One region of the Priestia sp. YIM B13490 genome, then DNA from elsewhere that is predicted to be linked to it. Evidence: a T-box and tRNA genes for the amino acid it is inferred to sense, from the RefSeq annotation. Region 1 holds a T-box; the other holds one or more tRNA genes.
What was found. A T-box is a leader RNA that pairs with one kind of tRNA and senses whether it is charged. The one in region 1 lies ahead of thrS (threonine--tRNA ligase), so its partner is inferred to be a tRNA-Thr.
Positions count from the first base shown of each region.

Region 2: it has a tRNA-Thr gene. The T-box ahead of thrS (threonine--tRNA ligase) is inferred to sense a tRNA for this amino acid. The anticodon was not compared.

Region 1 covers NZ_JBHZOT010000003.1:576,692-581,126, forward strand. Annotated here, with positions in the region: gene ACFX4R_RS12855 (sulfatase family protein) at 1-1,269, shown strand, start outside; T-box leader at 1,661-1,886, shown strand; T-box leader at 1,925-2,153, shown strand; gene thrS (threonine--tRNA ligase) at 2,208-3,425, shown strand; gene ACFX4R_RS12865 (hypothetical protein) at 3,597-3,800, opposite strand; gene ACFX4R_RS12870 (amino acid permease) at 4,187-4,435, shown strand, end outside.
Region 2 covers NZ_JBHZOT010000001.1:205,853-210,287, forward strand. Annotated here, with positions in the region: gene ACFX4R_RS01035 (DHA2 family efflux MFS transporter permease subunit) at 1-1,204, shown strand, start outside; gene ACFX4R_RS01040 (aromatic ring-hydroxylating oxygenase subunit alpha) at 1,239-2,291, opposite strand; tRNA gene ACFX4R_RS01045 (tRNA-Thr) at 2,502-2,574, shown strand; gene ACFX4R_RS01050 (ABC transporter ATP-binding protein) at 2,841-3,791, shown strand; gene ACFX4R_RS01055 (ABC transporter permease/substrate-binding protein) at 3,791-4,435, shown strand, end outside.

The DNA.
Region 1 (4,435 bases):
GAAAAGTTTGGTTTTTCAGGGTGGATTGGTCCGGAACCGGAAGGGAGAAATCCGCACAATTCTGGTTCATCTGCGGCCGTTGGAGTGAGCGGACGAGACGAAATATATGCAGAGGAAATCATAGAGCTTATTCAACGATTAGAACATCAAGCGCCTGCGCAGCCTTGGCTCATGGTAGCTTCATTTGTGAACCCGCATGACATTGCGCTGTTCGGAGCGATTACCAAACACCTTCCTATGTTTCAGTTTTCTATTGATGAGACGATTCCAAACATCGATCCGCCACCTACCATTAGAGAACCTTTACAAACAAAGCCTAGCGCTCAAAGCAGCTATAAATACATCTATCCAAAAGCGCTGCAGCCAACCCCAAATTCTAGCTTCTACCGGCGCTTGTATTATCAGCTGCAAAAAAATGTTGATAAACAAATTTTAAAAGTTCTTCGGACCATGGAACAATCTTCGTTCTATGAAAATACAATTATTATTTTTACGTCTGATCACGGTGATTTGCTTGGAGCTCACGGGGGACTACATCAAAAATGGTACAACATGTATGAAGAATCTATTCACGTTCCGCTTCTCATTCATAACAAGCGTTTGTTTCCTAGTTATCAACGTACAGACACACTGACTAGTCAGCTTGACTTGATCCCGACAATGCTTAGTTTAGCTAATATAGATGCTTCCGCTATTCAAAAGCAATTACAAAAAAGTCATACGGAAGTACATCCATTTGTTGGGCGAGACCTGTCAGGTATACTTCGAGGAGAAACGTGTGCTGAGCAAGAGGAAACAGCGATTTTCTTCATGACGGATGATGACCCGACAAAAGGACTTCACCAAACAAATTTTTTAGGAGAAAGCTACCCGTCAGTTGTTCAGCCTAATCACATTCAAGCGGTCATTGTCGAGTTTTCGTCAGCGGCAGGAAAGGAAATTTGGAAATACGCTCGCTATCATGATAATCTGCAATTTTGGTCAGCAGATGACGAAAAAGATGAATTCATTCACGGAGAGCAATATGGAGGTTACCCTGTGAGTTTTACTACCCTTAAAACAACCCGTGTTCCTGATCAAATTGAAATGTACAATTTGACCAAGGATCCGTTAGAAACAGTAAATCTGGCTCACCCGTATTTTTCGACAAATGAAACAAGGAAAATTCAGCGGCAGCTTGACGTTATTCTTAAAGAACAAATCAGGACAAAACGGATTTTTCCGCAAAGTGGAAGCATGCATGATGAGCTTTTGTCTAAAGATAGATAAAAAATAGTTTCTATGGATTTAAGTTAAATATTTGCGTGAGCAGAAAAAGGTGTATTTAATATTTTAGTATATAAATTAAAAACTTGATGATACTTGTGTTAGGTTACTTGTTCTGGTTTGGGGTAGTATTGGTTTCACTTCATTAATCCCGATTAGATAAAACAAATAAGGACTTATAGCATCTTTCTTTTTCGCCTTTATTGTTATGAAAATAAGAATGGAATGTAGTCGTTAATAGTATAATAAAAAACTTTTTCAGTCCGTGTATTCTTAAGTAACTTTTCAAAAATTCAAGCATAAAGTAATTCTATACCATTTGAAAAATAAAAAATTACTTCTTGACTTTTGTTAAATTTATACACTATAATCGCTTTTAACAACTAATAAACAGTATTTGGCAATGAAAAGGACACGAATTGGATGCTGTTTTCTTCGCAGAGAATAGGGCCACTGGCTGAGAGCCCTTAAGAAATCATCTAATTTACCACCTTAGAGCTATTGCAGGGAACGTGCATAACTGAAACTGCAATCGGTAAAACCGTTATCTTTTTAAGCGTAAAATACGTATGGGTATTTTACGGAATTAGGGTGGTACCACGGCCGCATTCGTCCCTTCACTAGGGATGAGTGCGGTTTTTTTTGTAGAAAAAAGAATATACAAGCAATGAAAAGGACATGAATCATTTTTGAATTTTCTTTACAGAGAGTAGGGTCACTGGCTGAGAACCCTTAGAAAACGAAATGAATTTACCACCTTGGAGCTGCGGCGGGGAATGTGTATACACTGAAACCGCACCCGGTAAAACCGTTATCTTTTTAAGCGTAAAATACGTATAAGTATTTTACGGAATTAGGGTGGTACCACGGCCGCATTCGTCCCTTTACTAGGGATGAATGCGGTTTTTTTTGTTGAATAAAAACATATTGGAGGAATGAACATGTCAAAACAAATGGAAGCAGAAAAGCGAAATCATCAAAAGTTAGGTCAAGAACTGGAGCTGTTTATGTCAATGGAAGAAGCTCCTGGTATGCCGTTTTTCTTACCTAACGGAATGATTGTTCGAAATGAGTTAGAAAATTACTGGAAACAAAAGCATTATAAAGCAGGCTATCAAGAAATAAAAACACCCATCATGATGAAACAGGAGCTCTGGGAACAATCAGGGCACTGGGAGCACTATCATGAGAATATGTATTTTTCAAATGTTGACAAACAAAACTATGCGATTAAACCGATGAATTGTCCGGGAGCCATTTTATTGTTTAACAGCAAGCGAAGAAGCTACCGAGAACTTCCGATTCGATACGCAGAGCTTGGATTAGTTCATCGTCACGAGCTTTCTGGGTCTTTAAACGGCTTGCTAAGAGTCCGTTCATTCACACAGGACGACGCTCATTTATTCGTAAAGCTCAGTCAGATCCAAGCTGAAATTAGCCGCATTCTAGCGTTTATCCATGACTTTTACTCACATTTTGGCTTCGATTACAAAGTGGAGCTATCCACACGACCTGAAAAATTCATGGGAGATATTGAAACATGGAACCAAGCAGAAAAGTCGCTTCAATCTGTGTTAAGTGAAAAAGGCTTAGACTATCAGGTAAATGAAGGAGACGGAGCTTTTTATGGGCCGAAAATCGATTTTCATATTTTAGATTCCTTAGGTCGCAGCTGGCAGTGCGGAACAGTTCAGCTTGATTTCTTAATGCCGGAGAAGTTTGACTGTATGTATATTGGAGAAGACAATAAACCGCATCGTCCCGTAATGATTCACCGCGCTATATACGGTTCCGTTGAACGATTTATGGCCATCTTGATTGAACATTACGAAGGTCAATTTCCTCTTTGGCTGGCTCCTGTTCAATTTAAGCTTTTGCCTATTGCACCGCCGCACGTGGAATATGCATATAAAGTGAAACACGAGCTGGAGTTAAAAGGGTATCGTGTTGAAGTAGATGATCGCATTGAAAAAATAGGGCTGAAAATTCGAGAAGCAGAAATGCTGAAAGTTCCTTATATGGCTGTGATAGGAGATAAAGAAGTGGAAAATGAATCGCTTGCTATGCGAAAGCACGGGAAGAAAAATATAGGAACAGTAAGTTTGGAAGAGGCAGCTGTATACTTGAATAAAGAAAAGAATTCAAACAGAGTGTATTGAAGCTATTTACCTTACTAAATAGAAAAATCCGATTTTTTAAGTCGGATAGTGATTCCCTTCATTTTGTCTCACACCAAAATGAAGGGAATATTGAACTAGAAGGGTATAAGATAATATATATCAGCAGTATAACTTTTGCCTTAGACAAACGCCGGTATTTTATAAAAAAATTTATCTTATTCCATTCGAATCGTTTGTACGCGATGAAGCTGAAGCCTCACCTGATGGTTTGTTTATGTTTTGCTGATTTCGCTTCTTTTTAGAAGGAGAGTAAAAAAGAAATTTAAACATAAAGTATACTCCTAATGCTAGTAAAATACAGCCAATAAGTAAGTTAATCATCTTTCTCCGCCCTTCATACACTTCAGTTTTCATCATTATAACACCCGGTAAGATAAAACATTCATCGTTCTGTAAATAATCTCTATGTCAGGAATTTATATCTGAAGATAGTTAGTAAAAAAGTTATCTAAAAACATATAAAATAATTTTTAGAATATTATTTTTATTCAAACTTATTATACATAAGCACAATGATAATCTCTTTATTTAGTTTATAAATCCAAAATAGAGAAATACTAAGAAATCGCTTACAAAAACTCTTGAAATATATATAATGATATTAGTATACTAATAGACAAGTTAGTAATTATTTCTATATAATTACTTCTGTATCTGAAGTAAAAACGCGCAGCCAAATGGGAAAAGACGTTATTTTCAAGTTTTTAATGGATGAGTGGCAACAGAGAGGAGAGAGTGCAATGGGAAAACTATTTAAAAAGAAGTCAATCGAGCAATTATTAGAACAAAGTCAAAACAAGTCTCTAGTCAAAACATTAGGAGCATTCGATTTGACTCTTCTTGGTATTGGAGCAGTAATCGGAACAGGAGTTTTAGTATTAACAGGCTTAGTAGCTGCTAACGATGCTGGACCAGCCGTTATTTTTTCTTTTATATTGGCTTCTATTGTATGCGGTTTTGCAGCGCTGTGCTATGCGGAATTTGCTTCA
Region 2 (4,435 bases), on a different contig from region 1:
CGCTCGTATTATTCAAGCATCAGGCGCAGCCATTATGATGCCGCTTTTAATGAACGTATTGCTCACAAGTTTCCCATTAGAAAAACGCGGAGCTGCGATGGGGATTTTCGGTTTAGTTATGATTTTTGCTCCGGCAATTGGCCCTACCTTATCAGGATGGCTAATTGAACACTATGAGTGGAGAATGCTGTTCCACCTTGTTACGCCAATCGCGGCAATTGTATTAATAGGCGCTTTCTTCCTATTAAAAGACAAAAAAGAAAAAGTGGAAATCAATCTGGATTTCCTATCGCTTGTGTTATCTACAATTGGATTTGGGGGACTTCTATACGGATTTAGCTCAGCAGGGGATAAAGGCTGGGATTCTGTGGAAGTATACGGCACCATTATCGTAGGAGCCGTTGCGCTGATTTTATTTATTACGCGTCAGTTCAAGCTTAAAACACCTATGCTTGAATTCCGCATTTTTAAATATCCAATGTTTGCTTTATCATCAACGATTTCAATGGTGATTACAATGGCATTATTCTCAGCCATGCTGCTAATGCCAATTTATGTTCAAACGGTACGAGGCATTTCTCCGCTTCACTCAGGATTACTAATGCTTCCGGGTGCGCTACTCATGGGTGTGATGTCTCCGATTACCGGAAAATTATTTGATAAATTCGGAGCGCGTGCACTGGCTGTAACGGGTCTAACGATTACAGCCGTTACGACGTATTTCTTCAGTAACTTAGAGCTTGATACGACATATACAACGCTCATTACGCTTTACACGCTTCGCATGTTCGGAATGTCTATGGTGATGATGCCGGTTATGACAAACGGATTAAATCAGCTGCCGCAGCGCTTTAATCCGCATGGTACTGCGATGAATAACACGCTTCAACAAGTATCGGGAGCTATTGGTTCGGCTCTTTTAGTAACGGTGATGTCAAATCGTACAGCTACGCATGCAAAAGAGCTTGCTCAAGATGCAATGAGCGGAGCAGGAGCAGCGAATGCAACGGCAGCCGGGGCAGCTCAAATGAAAGAACAAATTGGGATGCAGGCAATGGTACAAGGAATTAACGATGCGTTTGCCGTCTCAGTAGTACTAGTGGTGGTTGCTTTAATTCTTTCATTGTTTATGAAACGCGCCACGCCGGCAAGTGAAGATGAAGTGATAAAGGAAAAAGCAGGACGCGAGCAGTTTGCTAAATAAAAAAGAAATCCCCGCTGAAACAGCGGGGATTTCTTTAGCTTGTATATCTAAAGCTTAAGCCCATTTTCTTTAATAATTTCCGGTAGCCGATGGACGTTTGATCAGCCATAATATGCGCTTCCATCTGCAGGTCTAAAGGCAAGTCTTCAGGCTTTTGGTTTTCAACCATTTCACGGTCTTCGTCAAAGACGCGAAGGTTAAAGTCATACACACCTTCAACGGGAGAATCTTTGTCAAAGTTTCGAGCGATTGGTGCGAATAAACGTGTTTCGCGGGCTGAAATAGGAGAGACTGCATTCATAATCCACAGTTCTGCGCCTTCTGGGAAGTATACTTTTAGCGTAGCTGTAAACGGCGGATAAACATCAAAGACGCGAAGCCATTTAAAATCAGGTGGATTTAAATGCTGCTGTTCTTTGGAATAATTGCTCACGGTGCTCGTATATTCTACATGAAGCCCATACTCTGTATCGCTTACTTTATATTTAGGCACAAAGGCGTTGTTTCGATCACCAAATGTGTCTGTGTGAACCCAAGCAAAATGAGCTACGTCTAAAAAGCCTTCCATTTGACGACCGGCCGAACCCATGATATCAAAGCTCGGACAAACAATTTGCTGAAAATCAGGGTCCTCCCACGCATCGAAGTAAGGCAGGTTATCTTGTTCTCCTGTCAGGGAAGTCCACACTAATCCAAATCGTTCAATAACTGGATAGACGGCCATACACAAGCGGGGAGAAATATTGGCATCAGGGTGAGCTGGAATCGACGTGCATGCACCGTCCGTTGCATAGCGGAAGCCGTGGTAAGGACAGACAATTTCATCATCTTCCACCCAGCCCATGCTAAGAGGGGTGCCTCGGTGAACGCATAAATCACGAGCCGCCACTACTTTGTGTGTGGTACGGTATAGAACTAGATTTACATCTAGCAGTTTTACGGACGTTGGTTTCTCTGTTACATCACTGCAGCGTGCGACGGGGTACCAATACTTAGCGAGCGTCGTCCAATCTTCCAGGCTGAACGTGCAGTCTCTTGGGTAGGGAGTTGCTGTTTTTGGTTTGGTCATGGTTGGTTGTTGTTCCATCTATTTTCTTCCCTTCTTTTGTAAGCTCTTTTACTAAGGGTAATATAAAAAAAGAAAATTCACACAATTTATGTAAGGAGTTCTAACATGAAATATGGAACTTTGTAGAAAGTGCGAATTTCAGAAGACGTAAATTAGAGAATATACCAATAAAAAAATTTAAAAAAGCGCTTCCTAAATAAATTTAAACGTGATATAATTTTCCAAGACGCTGGTGTAGCTCAGTAGGTAGAGCACTTGCATGGTAAGCAAGAGGTCGCAGGTTCGATCCCTGTCGCTAGCATACTAAAAAACCTTCTTTCTTGTTGAAAGAAGGTTTTTTTTATTTGTGTCGGCTTTAAAATTATTCTCCGAATTATTCTTTCCCTCCTTGTGAAAACTTTAACAGTTTGATAGCCTTATTAGGAGATTGTGAGAAAATATGCGTATCTTTTCCCCTGTGTCTTATGAATCATATTTAGAAATATTCTTAAAAGAATGTTTATTGCCTCTAAATATTGGGTACACGGAACTAGGGGTTAAATTTCAACAGGGAGTGTGAACGATAATTTGATTACGTTTAAGAATGTGTCAAAGCAATATCCAGACGGTACGACCGCCGTGAAAAATATTAATCTAGAAATTAAAGAAGGAGAGTTTTTCGTTTTAATTGGTCCGAGTGGGTGTGGGAAAACAACCACCTTAAAAATGATTAACCGTCTTCATGATATTACCGAAGGAGAACTATACATAAAAGATAAGCTCGTATCGGACCACAACATCCATGAGCTACGCTGGAACATTGGTTATGTTCTGCAGCAGATTGCTCTTTTTCCTCATATGACCATCGCTGAAAATATAGCCATTGTACCCGAGATGAAGCATTGGAAGAAAAACAAAATCAAAACGCGCATTGATGAACTGCTTACCTTGGTAGGACTAGACCCAAAGCAGTATCGAAACCGAAAGCCGTCTGAGCTCTCAGGTGGCCAGCAGCAACGTGTAGGTGTAGCACGTGCCCTCGCAGCTGATCCCCCCGTTATTTTAATGGACGAACCCTTTAGTGCCCTCGATCCGTTAAGCCGCGAACAGCTTCAGCAAGATGTTATTAGCTTAAAAGAAAAAATCAAAAAAACATTTGTGTTTGTTACGCACGATATGAGCGAAGCGATGACGCTTGGAGATCGTATCTGCCTGATGAAAGATGGGGAAATTGTTCAAGTTGGAACCCCGGAGGAATTCATCCAAAAGCCTAAAAATGAATTTGTAAAAACATTTATTGGAAATCAAGGCAATGCTTTATTTGAGACATTGGATATGTTTGTCAAAGAAAGTGAACAGCCAGACGTAGAACCTACTGAAGAGTTAGCTTCAACCGCCACTGTTCAGCAGGCAATGGACGCCCTTTACGACCATGAAGCAATAGCCGTGAAAAAAGGGAGCAAACGTATTGGCGTTGTAACGCGCAAAACTCTATTAGCGTTTCTTTCTGATAAAACGAAAGAAGGAGGAACGCTGTAATGAATGCACTAAGCACATTATTAGATCAACGAGGAGATGCACTGTTTCAAGCTCTTCTTGAACACATTCAAATTTCAGTACTGGCTCTTGTTATCGCCGTATTAATTTCAGTGCCGCTCGGACTGTACTTAACGAGGCATGACCGTATTGCTGAACCAATCATTGGCGTAACAGCCGTACTGCAAACCATTCCTTCACTCGCTTTATTAGGATTACTGATTCCTCTTGTCGGAATTGGAACCTTTCCCGCGGTTATTGCACTGTTTTTATATTCGCTTCTTCCTATTGTACGAAATACATATACCGGAATTAAAGAAGTGGACCCATCTTTAATTGAAGCATCCAAAGCCATGGGGATGAACTCGTGGAGACGATTAATTAAAGTAGAACTTCCTCTAGCACTTCCTGTCATTATGGCCGGAATTCGCACAGCGATGGTACTCATTATTGGCACAGCGACAATCGTGGCTCTTATCGGAGCGGGCGGACTCGGAAGCTTAATTTTGCTTGGTATTGACCGAAGCGATAATAGTTTGATTTTATTAGGAGCCATTCCAGCAGCATTATTAGCGCTTATTTTTGATGGAATTCTGCGAACGATTGAACACTCAGCTAAAAAAGGGTCCAAAAAACGCTCGTTTATT